Regions from separate parts of the Streptomyces griseobrunneus genome, predicted to be linked through region 2. Evidence: riboswitches for the same ligand, from Rfam matches in the RefSeq annotation. Region 2 holds a riboswitch; each other region holds the start of a gene.
The links. Region 2 has a riboswitch for cyclic di-AMP ahead of ACK8N7_RS04430 (M23 family metallopeptidase). Riboswitches for the same ligand answer to the same signal wherever they lie in the genome.

Region 1 (3,952 bases), 410 kb from region 2:
GAGGTGATGAGCGGCACGAACCGGCTGCTCATCGATCTCGACCCGGGACAGTTCGCCAGCTGCTGCTACATCGCCCTCGACCCGCTGACGGGACGGGCCCGTGCAGTACGGGCGGGCCACCCGCAGCCGTTGCTGCGGCACCCCGACGGCCGGACCGAGGTGCTGGACCTGGCCGGCGGCATCGTGCTGGGCATCGACGGGCAGGCGACCTACCCGGTCACGGAGCTGCGGCTCGACCCGGGCGCCATGCTGGCGCTGTTCACCGACGGGCTCATCGAACGCCCCGGAACCGATATCGACGAGGGCATCGAACGGCTGCGCGCCACCATCGCCGGGATCGGCTCGGTCCCGCTGGCCGAGACGGCGGACCGGGTGATCGAGGAGGCCAGGCAGGCCACGGACCGCCCCGACGACATCGCGATCCTGCTCGCGGACCGCTGGACGCACATCCCGGAGAAGCTGCCGCCGCCGTCCCGTGACACTGCTCCGCCGGGCCTGTGGCGGACGTTCCGCGGACCGGGCCCGGGCGGCACGACGAGTGCCCCGGACCCGGCCTGACGGGTGACGGTCCTGATCCGGCCCCGGGAGGCCGTTCGGATCAGGCCTCGTAGGGCCGTTCGGCCGGGACGAAGGCGCCGGAGGCGTCCAGCATGCCCTCGCGCTCCACGACCTTGATCCGCTCACGGCCCTGTGCGGCACCGAGCGCCTGCTCGTGGGCGTCCAGCTTGTGCCAGCCCTCCCACGTCGTGTACCGGACGTTCCGGCCTTCCAGGAAGGCCTCGACGGCCTCCGGAGCCGGGGTCGCGGGCTCGGCCAGACGGCCGGCGGCGCGGTCCTCCAGCACGCAGGCGACCGTCTCGTTCGCGTCGCCCTTGGTGTGTCCGATCAGACCGATCGGGCCGCGCTTGATCCAGCCCGTGACGTAGACCGAGGCCATGTGCTCGTCACCGGCGATGACGCGTCCCGCCTCGTGCGGGACGGTGCCGGAGGCCACGTCGAAGGGGAGCTTGGGCAGCTCCTCCGAGTAGTAGCCCACGGCGCGGTAGACGCTCTGCATGTCCCAGTCGGTGAACCGGCCGGTGCCCCGGACGTTGCCGGTGCCGTCCAGCTCGGTGCGCTCGGTGCGCAGCGCGGTGACCTTGCCGTCCTCGCCGAGGATCTCGACCGGGGACTCGAAGAAGTGCAGGTAGAGCTTGTGCGGGCGGTCGCCGACATCGCGGATCGCCCAGTTCTCCAGGGTCTGCGCGACCATGTTGGTCTGCTTGTTCTCCCGCCGGGTGGCGATGGAGCCCTCGTCGTACTCGATGTCCTCGGGGTTGACGATGACCTCGATGTTGGGGGAGTGGTCCAGCTCCCGCAGCTCCATCGGGCTGAACTTGGCCTGCGCCGGGCCACGCCGCCCGAACACATGCACCTCCAGCGCCTTGTTCGCCTTGAGGCCCTGGTACACGTTGTCCGGGATCTCGGTCGGCAGCAGCTCGTCCGCCGTCTTGGCCAGGACCCGGGCCACGTCCAGCGCCACGTTGCCGACGCCGAGGACGGCGACCTTCTCCGCCGTGAGCGGCCAGGTGCGCGGGACCTCGGGGTGGCCGTCGTACCAGGAGACGAACTCGGCCGCGCCGTAGGAGCCGTCCAGCTCGATGCCCGGGATGTCGAGCGCCCGGTCCGCCTCCGCGCCTGTGGAGAAGATCACCGCGTCGTAGAAGGACCGCAGGTCGTCCAGGCCGATGTCGTGCGGGTAGCTCACGTTCCCGAAGAGCCGGATCTGCGGCTTGTCCAGCACCTGGTGCAGCGCCTTGACGATGCCCTTGATCCGGGGGTGGTCGGGGGCCACGCCGTAACGGATCAGCCCGAAGGGTGCGGGCATGCGCTCGAACAGGTCGATGGAGACCCCCGGGTCCTGGCAGACCTCGGATTTGAGCAGCGCGTCCGCAGCGTAGATACCGGCAGGGCCGGCTCCGACAATGGCGACGCGGACGGGGCGTGTCATGGCGTGGTGATCCTTAAGGCGGGCGAACGCGGGCAGGTAACAGCGTACGTCGGAGGTAAGGGTTGGCTTACTAGTCTCCACCACACACCGTAAGCCCTGGCCGCGCGAGGACTCCGACCCGGCCTACGGAGCCGCCCGATAAGTCCGTTTCTCCAGGGCGGTATGGGCGATTTCAGTCTTTTAACCCTCTATTCCTTAAAGGACCTATTGGGGCTCTTGGGTAACTTTGACCGCGCCTGTTTCGGCCGCCTCCGCGCGAAGTGGTGAGCGTCACGTCCGAGGGCGCGGACGTGGATCCGGAGGGTTCGGTTCCCTTCTGCGCGAAGAAAGTTGACACCGCGACGGAACGGGCGCGGCCGGGAATTCATGAATTCGATCTTGCGGAGAAAGGTCATCCGGAATTCGGGGCTTGTTCTGTCCGATGCTTTTCGCCTACGGTCACGCTCAATCCGGATGGAACGCCGAATCCTGCCGCCGTCCGGGAAACCGAAACCCACCCACGCACGGCAGGAGCGGGGGAACCAGGTAAGCCGCCGGTCCGGTATCCGGAACGGCTAGGGGTGAAGTCGCAGTCCATGCGGCCAGACATCTCCCGTCTGAACCCGACAGCTCACCTCGTAGGCGCCGGAGAGGAAATTCCCCATGCCCGCACAGGGTAAGCACCGCCGTACCAAGTCCGTCTCGCTGAGCCGTGGCATCGCCGCCCTGACCACGGGTGGAGCCGTTCTGGCCCTCCCGGTGCTCGGCGCCACCACCGCTTCCGCCGCCCCCGCGCACTCCGTCGCCGCGGAAAAGGCGGTGGCTCCGGCCTCCGTGACCGCCCAGGTGAATTCCGTGACGAAGGCCGCGCCCGCCAAGCATTCCGTGGTGGCCGGTGAGACGCTTTCCAAGATCGCCCGTGAGTATTCCGTCAGCGGCGGCTGGAAGAAGCTGTACGAAGGCAACCGGAAGGCCGTCGGCGAGAACCCGAACCTTATTCACCCGGGTATCACGCTGACCATCGGCGCCAAGGCTGCCGCCCCGTCAGGCGCCAAGGCCGGCAAGGCCGCCAAGGCCGCAGCCCCGTCCGCCGGCCGCGCCGCGACGGCGGAGCGCGCCGATCGCTCCGAGCGCACCGCCGCCGCCCCCGTGGCCCAGGCCGCCCCGGCCGCCGCCGCTCCCGCCACCTACTCGAACGATCTGGATGGCTGGATCAAGGAGTCGCTGGCGATCATGGCCGAGCGCGGCATCCCCGGCAGCTATGAGGGCATCCACCGCAACATCATTCGCGAGTCCTCGGGCAACCCGAACGCGATCAACAACTGGGACTCCAACGCGGTCAAGGGCACCCCGTCCAAGGGGCTGCTCCAGGTCATCGACCCGACGTTCCAGGCGTACCACGTGCCCGGCACCTCGACCGACAGCTATGACCCGGTCGCCAACATCACCGCCGCGTGCAACTACGCGGCGGACCGGTACGGCTCGATCGACAACGTCTTCGGCGCCTACTGATCCCTGGAAGCGCCAGGCGCGCATCAGCCCGAGGGGCCCCGGACCGCATGGTCCGGGGCCCCTCGGGCTTGCCGGGAAGTTACCCCCAAGTTTCTAATGACTTACCACGCGATCGACAGTAGAACCTGTTTCACTCTGTCGAGAGTGAGGGATGTCACATGAACGACACTAACCTGCATGAAGGCGCATCCAAGGGCGTCTCCCGTCGAAGATTCATCACAGGAACAGGTTCTCTTCTCGGGGTCGCGGCACTCGCCGGACCCACCACACCCGTCTGGGCCGCGCCCCGGGTGGCAGCAGCCCCGATCGGCTCCGGCGCCCATGTGCCGGTGCTGATCATCGGCACCGGGTACGGCGGCTCCGTGGCCGCACTCCGGCTCGCCCAGGCCGGCACGGACGTGCACATGGTCGAGATGGGCATGGCCTGGGACACCCCCGGCTCGGACGGCAAGATCTTCGCCAACACCACCA
Region 2 (3,952 bases):
CTACCTCTGGGTGAACGCCGCCGAGGGGCAGACGTACACCGACGAGGAGGCGGAGCGGTGGACCGAGCTGGACCCGCTCTTCCCCTACAGCAGGCACCCGCACCGTTCGGCGGGGCTCCCCTGCCGGACGGGCGAGTCGGTGATCTCGGTGGACGGCGACGGCACGGTGCGGCGCTGCCACTTCGTCAAGGCGGAGCTGGGCAACCTCTACGACGGCAGCTACCGCCGGGCGCTGGGGCCGCGGGCCTGTCCGCTCGCCGTGTGCGACTGCCACATCGGCTATGTGCACCTGGAGACGCTGCCGCTGTACGACGTGTTCGCGGGCGGCGTCCTGGAGCGGGTACCCGCCGGGTTCGCCGCGGGCGGGCCGCCGGCCGGGCCCGGCACCGCGGGCCTGTCCCGGCGTGCGCTTCCGCTGCTGGAGCCCTGACCGGAAAGGCGTCCTACAGGGGCAGCAGGTCCGGCCGTTTCGCCTCGACGTGGTCGCCGGACGACTCGCCGCGCAGCCGCCGGCCGATCCACGGCACGAGGTACTCCCGTGCCCACTGGATGTTGTCGCGCCGCGCGTCGAAGGGGCTCCGCTGGGCCTGCGGCGGCCAGGGCTGGTCCGGGTCGGCCGGCACCTCGTGGCCGAGGACCTGGGCGGCGCGCAGCGCGACGCGGGTGTGGCCCTCGGGCGACAGGTGGAGCCGGTCGGCGTCCCAGGCGCGCCGGTCCTGGACCGACCGCAGCGACCACAGGTCGAGCACGGGGCAGTGGTAGCGGTCGGCGATGGCCCTCAGGTGGACGTTGTACGTGGCGATCTTGCCGCGCATGTGGCGCAGCACCGGAACGCCCCGGGTGTCGAACCCGGTGGTGACCATGACGGTGCCGACCGCGTCGGTCAGGTCCGCGACGGCCCGCTCGAAGCGCTCGGCCAGATCGTCGGGGTCGGTGCCGGGCCGGATGATGTCGTTGCCGCCCGCGCAGAAGGTGACCAGGTCGGGGGCCAGTTCCTTGGCGCGGGGGAGCTGCTCCTCGACGATCTGGTCGAGAAGGCGTCCGCGTACGGCGAGATTGGCGTAACGGAAGTTCCCGTGCCGGGTCTCGTCCGGGCTCGTCGCTGCGTCGGGGGCCGGGAGCCGGTCGGCGAGCAGAACCGCGAACCGGTCCGCCCAGCCGACAAAGGTGCCGTCGGGGCCGGGGTCTCCGACACCTTCGGTGAAACTGTCCCCGATCGCCGCGTACGACCCGATGGTGTTCTGCTGCTGGGTTCTCGAATCGTCTGCCACAAGCACATATCCTGCACCGTTCAATGTGACCTACGCGACCGTAATACGGGGTTGACGGGTGGTGAGATAGACCACCCGGTCAGGTTTTGGTAAAGCCGGAATAAGTGGAGGGGCGGTGCGCCGCTGCGCACCGCCCCTCGATCACTTCTTGCTGCCCTCGGGTCAGAGGGAGACGCCGTGCTGTCGCAGGTAGGCGATCGGGTCGACGTCGGAGCCGTAGCTCGGGCCTGTGCGGACCTCGAAGTGGAGGTGCGGGCCGGTGGAGTTGCCGGTGGAGCCGGAGAGGCCGATCTGCTGGCCGCCGGTGACGGTCTGGCCGACCGAGACGTTGAGCGAGGACTGGTGGGCGTACTGGGAGTACATGCCGTCCTCGTGCTGGATGACGACCTCGTTGCCGTACGAGCCGCTGTTGCCGGCCGAGACCACGGTGCCCGGTCCGATGGCGAGGACGGGGGTGCCGGAGGCGGCCTGGAAGTCCGAGCCGGTGTGGTAGCCGCTGGACCAGCTGGCGCCGGAAGCGCGGTACTGGGTGGTGACGTTGGCGCTGGCGAGCGGGGCGGACCAGCCGGAGCCGTTGGCCTCGGAGGAACCGGTCTGCGCGGAGGTGCCGGCCGGCGCGGCGGCGTCGGACTCGTCGGCCGAGAGGGTGTCGCCCTTCGGGGCCTGCTCAGCCTTCTTCGGCGCGGCCTTGGGGGCGGCCTTGGGGGCGGCCTTGGGGGCCGGAGCGGCCTTCTTGGCCTCCGAAGGCGCGGCGGAGCCGGACGCCTTGGCGCCGAGGGTGAGCTTCATGCCCGGGAAGATCAGGCTGGGGTTCTCGCCGACGGCCGAGCGGTTGTCCTGGTACAGCTTCTGCCAGCCACCCTTGACCTGGTGCTCGGCCGCGATCTTCGCGAGGTAGTCGCCGGAGACGACGGAGTACGTCTTCGGGGCGGCCTTCGCCTTGGCGGGCGCGGCCTGCGGGGCGGACTGCACTGCGGCGGCCGTGGCGGCCGCGGGGGCCGCCTTCTCCGCGGCGTGGGCGCCGGTGGCGCCGATCAGCGGGAGGGCGAGTACGGCGCCGCCGGTGCCCGCGGCGATGACGCCGCGGTGGATCGGGCCGGACTTGGTACGACGGTGCTTACCCTTTGCGGGCATGGGGAAGTTCCTCTCCGGCGCCTGCGAGGTGAGCTGTCGGGTTCGGGCTGGAGATGCCCGGTCGCCGGGTGGCGACTTCACCCCGAGCCGGTCCGGATCGCTCCGGGCCGGCGGCTTACCTGGTTCCCCCGCTCCTGCCACGCGTGAGTGGGTTGGGTGCGAATTCCGGGCGGCGGCAGGATTAGGCGGTCCGTCCGGATTGACGGTGACCGTAAACGAGTGAGGACGGCAGGAACAAGCCGTCGGTTGCACACCGGAATCATCGATTCAATTTCGCTCCGGATTTCCCGTCACACTCCGTGGATTACGGATCTTGGCTTTCCGTACGGATACCGGGAAAACATCCGGGCGCAGCCGCCACGGTCCGTCACGGATATGATCCCGCTCACCTACGGAATCCCATCTCCCCCATTAGCGGGGCATGTTCTACGAAATACACCAATACGGACACACCGTGCGCGCCTCCCCTGACACACCATCAGCGGACCGCTGATTTTCCGCCGAATCGATGTCGTATCGTCACAGGGGCGCCCTCGCCGGAGAGCCGCGCCGACGCCAGAGATCCAGGAGCCACCGTGACGCAGCAGGTGCCGCAGGTCCCGCCGACAGAGACCGCACTCACCGGAGTGCGCAACTTCCGCGACGTGGGCGGGCTCCCCACCGCGGACGGGCGGCGCACCGCCTTCGGCAGGCTCTACCGCAGCGGTCACCTGGCGCACGCCAGCGCCGATGACGCGCTCTTCCTCGGCGGGCTCGGGCTGCACACGGTCTTCGACTTCCGCAACTCCGCCGACCACAAGCTCGACGGGTACGACATCGAGCTGGCCGGTGTCCGTAATGTCAGCATTCCGCTCTCCGACCCGGCCGACGGAGCCGAGTTCTGGCGGCTGGTGCGCGACGGGAACATCGAGCAGCTGCGCTCGATCCTGGCGAACGGCAAGGGCACTGAGCGCATGCTGACCATGTACCGCTCGACCATCGTGGACCGCACCGCCGAGCACAGCCGGGTGCTGCACGCCCTGGCGGAGGACAGCGTGCCCGCGCTGATGCACTGCGCGGCGGGCAAGGACCGGGCCGGTCTGTCGATCGCGGTCTCGCTGCTCGCGGTCGGCGTCGAGCGCGAGGCGATCGAGGCGGACTACCTCAAGTCCAACGATCCCCACCGGCGGTACAAGGTGAAGCGCTCGGACATGTCCGAGACAGGGATGTCCGCCGAGGTGATGGAGCTCCTCAACCCGCTCTTCGGGGCGGAGGCCGCCTATCTCGCGGCGGCGTTCGCGGCCATTGACGAGACCTGGGGCACGACGGACCGCTACCTGGCGGAGGGGCTGAAGGTCTCCCCCGAGACCCGGGAGCGGCTGCGCGAGCGGCTGCTAGACCAGGGCTGAGAAGGCAAAGGCCGCAGGATCAGGGCTGCGGGATCAGCCGGGCGGTCACTCCGCGCCCGCCACCACGAAGAGCAGGTAGAGGAAGGCCGCGATCACATGGCCGACCACCAGGTAGGCGAAGAGCCGGATGATGAGACCGCGCGGCATCCGCCGCTCCTG
Region 3 (3,952 bases), 3.9 Mb from region 2:
GGAGACCAGCGGGTACGCGGAGACGAGCTCCTCGTAGTACTCGGTCATCTCGGCGGCCGAGCGGGACTTGCCCTCGAACTCGTAGACGCCGTCCTTGTAGAACTCGGACGCGGCAACGTCGAGCGCGAGCGCGATGTCGCGGCCGGGGACGTAACCGGCCTCCTTGATGGCCTCGACGATGAGGTCCAGGGCGGCGCGGTTGGAGTCCAGGTTCGGGGCGAAGCCGCCCTCGTCGCCGAGACCGGTGGACAGGCCCTTGGTCTTGAGGACCTTCTTCAGCGTGTGGTAGACCTCCGCGCCCCAGCGCAGGGCCTCGGAGAAGGACTCCGCGCCGATCGGGGCGATCATGAACTCCTGGATGTCCACGTTGGAGTCGGCGTGCGAGCCGCCGTTCAGGATGTTCATCATCGGAACGGGCAGCAGGTGCGCGTTCGGGCCGCCGAGGTAGCGGAAGAGCGGCAGGTCGGACGCCTCGGAGGCGGCGTGGGCGACGGCGAGCGAGACACCGAGGATGGCGTTCGCGCCGAGCGAGGCCTTGTTCTCGGTGGCGTCGAGGTCGAACATCGCCTGGTCGATGAGGCGCTGCTCGGTGGCGTCGTACCCGACGAGCTCCGGGCCGATCTGCTCGATGACGGCGAGGACGGCCTTTTCGACGCCCTTGCCGTGGTAGCGGTTGGGGTCACCGTCGCGAAGCTCGACGGCCTCGAACGCACCGGTGGAGGCGCCGGACGGTACTGCAGCACGGCCCGTGCTGCCGTCGTCGAGGCCAACCTCGACCTCGACCGTGGGGTTGCCCCGGGAGTCGAGGATTTCCCTGGCTACGACGACGTCGATGGACGGCACGAGGCATCTCCTTCTGGGATATGACGCTGGTTGTGCAGGGTCACTGTGGCCTTGCGACACGAGCCTAACCGGCCCGGCCGCGTCAGTCGGCCGACCGCCCGTCTCCTGGGACGAAAAAGGACCCAAGGGCCTGCATGACGGGACAAATCTCTAGAAATCTACTGGGCAGTAACAAGCGGCGCGGACCCGATGACGACAAGAGGTGAACGAAAGACCCCGGCCCGGCGCGCACGGGGGGAGAGCGCGCCGGGCCGGGGAGCCGTGCGAGGGAGGGTGCCGCCGGACCCCCTCCCTCCGGGGAGGAGAGCCGGCTGTTACTTCAGGTGGAGCTGCTGGCCCGGGAAGATCAGGTCCGCGTCCTTGACGATGTCGTCGTTGAGCTTGAAGAGCTTGCTCCAGCCGCCCTTGACGTCTTCCTTCTGAGCGATCTTGCTCAGGGTGTCGCCGGCCTTGACCTTGTACTCGCCGTCGCCCTTCTGGACCTTCTCACCGGTCGGGGTGGTGACGGTCTTCTTGGACTCGGCCTTGGGGGCGGCCGGGGCGGTGCGCTGCTCGCTGCGCGTGGTGGGCTGCTCGGCCTTGCGCTCGGGCTGCGCCTGCTCGGGCTTGCTCTCGGACTGGCCGGAGCCGGTGTTCACACCCGGGTCCACGCCGTCATTGGTGAGGCCGCCGGCACCGGCGCAGGCCCAGGCGCCCGGGCCCTGGAGGTCGAGGAGCTTCTCGGCGGCGGCGATCTGCTGGTCCTTGGAGGCCAGGTCGGCGCGGGAGGCGTACTGCGTACCGCCGGCGGCGGCCCAGCTCGACTGCGAGAACTGCAGCCCGCCGTAGTAGCCGTTGCCGGTGTTGATGGACCAGTTGCCGCCGGACTCACACTGGGCGACGGCGTCCCAGGTCTCGACGGAGGCGGCGGAAGCGTTGGTCGCGCCCATCAGCGGGACGGCGACGGCGGCACCGGCGACACCCGCCAGGGTGGCGAGACGGACGGTCTTCGAGGGGCGGCGGTGCTTGCCCTTGCTGTTAAGCAGCATGGAACGAATCTCCTCACCGACGCCTACGAGGTGAGCTGTCGGGTTCGGGCTGATGAGTTGCCCGGTCGCGCGAATTGCACGCGACTTCACCCCAAGCCGTTCCCGTACGTCCCCGTTCTTCGTCCTTCGAAGGGGCTGTACGGACCCGGCGGCCTACCTGGGTCCCCCGCTCCTGCCTACGGCGCTTTACGCGTCTGTTCCCTTCGACCGACGGCAGGATTCGGCGTGACGGTCGACGGGGCCCGCGGTGCGAGCGGTTCCGACCGTAAACACAGGCAACCCCGACATTCAAAGATGGACATACTGGCCCAATCGACGCTTACTTGCCTACCCCGATGGATCGTTTCCGCAGGTCGGAGGGGATCTGCGGCGAGCAGGCGGACGCAACACGCCAGTTGAAGCAAAGAGACCCATGTCTCACTTACGCATAAGTGGACATAGGCCTCTGAACTACCCGCGATTTTGGGGTGTTTTCCCGCTTTTGATCAGCTGGCGGCAGGCACCTCGGCACCCTCCTGGGCGCCTTCCTGGCCGGCCTGCTCCAGCCCCAGATCCAGGCTCTGCCCGGGCAGGATCAGATCCGGGTCGGAGCCCAGGAGGTCCCTGTTGGCCTCGTACAGGCCGGTCCAGCCCTGGGGAAGTTTCTGTGCGTCAGCAATCGCCCAGAGGTTGTCGCCGGGCTGCACGGTGTAGCCGTCGTCGACGACCGCACCGCCGTCCCGCACGTCACCCTCGCCCCGCGAGGCGTGCCGGCCGGACTCACGGGGGTCGCCGTTCCGGCCCACCGCGCCGGTCTCCTCGGGCGCGGGAGCGCCCCGGTGCTTGCCGCCGGTGCCGTCGGCGCCCTCCGAGGCGTCGGGGGCGGAGGCGGAGGGCTGCGAGCCGTCAGGAGACCCGGGAGTTCCGGTCTTTCCGGCGGCCGGGGGCGCGGAGGGCTTCGCCGAGGGGTCGAGCGTGTCGCTGCCGTCCCCCTTCTCACCCTTCTCACCCTTGCCGGTCCTATCCGTCTTGCCGGATGAGCCCGTATTGCCGGAACTCCCCGCTTCACCCTTTTCATCCGCTTCGCCCGCCGGGGCGGTCGTCGCGTCCTCGGTGGGCTCGGCGGAGGGTGCGGTACCGGGGTCGACACCGGGCAGGCTGCCGTCCACCGCGAGGCCGGAGATCACCGCGCAGCTCGGCCACGCCTGCGGCCCCTTGTCGTCCAGGACCTTCTCGGCGACGGATATCTGCTGGGAACGGCTGGCGAGGTCGGCGCGCTCCGCGAAGGCGGTGCCGCCGTACGCGGACCAGGTCTCCTGCGAGAACTGGAGCCCGCCGTAGTAGCCGTTGCCGAGGTCGGCACTCCACATGCCGCCGCTCTCGCACTCCGCGACCCGGTCCCAGGTGGTGGCGTCGGCTGCGTGTGCGCCCGCCGCGCCGAGGAACGGAATGGCGATGGCCGATCCGGTCACGCCTGCGGCGACGACGATGGCGGGTGCCTGACGAGGGCGGCGGTGTCTGCCGTTCGCGGAGCCCATGGGGTTTGCCTTCCGTGCGACTGACAAGCAGGAACTGAGAAGCGTGAAACTGTTGAGCGTGAATCTGCTGAGCGTGAAGCTGTTGAGCAAGTGACTGGTGGGCCAAGGTTTAACCGTGGCCGACGCGTCGAACCGTGAACCTAGCGGGACTCGAACGTATGTCACAAGTCGATGCAGCGCAGATCACGTGAAAGTCACAGAGGTGACAGCGTGTCACTTTCTTCGAGGCGGCGTCCCGGCTCGAACTCCACCGGCAGAGTGCGCAGTCCGCGCATGATGAGTCCGCCCCGCCAGCGCAAATCGGCGGATTCTCCGGCAAGTCGTAGGCCAGGAAGGCGTCTCAGCAGCGTCGCCACCGCGGCCTGGCCCTCCAGCCGGGCCAGCGGCGCTCCCAGGCAGTAGTGGATTCCGTGACCGTATCCGAGGTGCTGATTGTCACTCCGTGACAGGTCGAGCGCGTCCGGGTCCGCGAACCGGCCCGGATCCCGGTCGGCCGCCGCCAGCACCACCAGCACCGGGTCCCCGGCCGCGATCTCCTGCCCGCCGAGGGTCAGCGCCTCGGTG

Region 1: another riboswitch for cyclic di-AMP. It lies ahead of ACK8N7_RS02580 (transglycosylase SLT domain-containing protein); the one in region 2 lies ahead of ACK8N7_RS04430 (M23 family metallopeptidase).
Region 3: another riboswitch for cyclic di-AMP. It lies ahead of ACK8N7_RS22330 (transglycosylase family protein); the one in region 2 lies ahead of ACK8N7_RS04430 (M23 family metallopeptidase).

What each region holds. Positions count from the first base shown of each region.
Region 1 is NZ_CP177080.1:527,014-530,965, reverse strand. It holds gene ACK8N7_RS02590 (SpoIIE family protein phosphatase) at 1-558, shown strand, start outside; gene ACK8N7_RS02585 (FAD-dependent oxidoreductase) at 599-1,990, opposite strand; cyclic di-AMP (ydaO/yuaA leader) riboswitch at 2,475-2,629, shown strand; gene ACK8N7_RS02580 (transglycosylase SLT domain-containing protein) at 2,633-3,481, shown strand; gene ACK8N7_RS02575 (GMC oxidoreductase) at 3,640-3,952, shown strand, end outside.
Region 2 is NZ_CP177080.1:940,378-944,329, forward strand. It holds gene ACK8N7_RS04420 (STM4011 family radical SAM protein) at 1-430, shown strand, start outside; gene ACK8N7_RS04425 (SGNH/GDSL hydrolase family protein) at 444-1,271, opposite strand; gene ACK8N7_RS04430 (M23 family metallopeptidase) at 1,434-2,405, opposite strand; cyclic di-AMP (ydaO/yuaA leader) riboswitch at 2,409-2,574, opposite strand; gene ACK8N7_RS04435 (tyrosine-protein phosphatase) at 2,981-3,793, shown strand; gene ACK8N7_RS04440 (DUF6126 family protein) at 3,839-3,952, opposite strand, start outside.
Region 3 is NZ_CP177080.1:4,889,274-4,893,225, reverse strand. It holds gene eno (phosphopyruvate hydratase) at 1-843, opposite strand, end outside; gene ACK8N7_RS22330 (transglycosylase family protein) at 1,158-1,871, opposite strand; cyclic di-AMP (ydaO/yuaA leader) riboswitch at 1,877-2,065, opposite strand; gene ACK8N7_RS22325 (transglycosylase family protein) at 2,357-3,388, opposite strand; gene ACK8N7_RS22320 (cytochrome P450 family protein) at 3,583-3,952, opposite strand, start outside.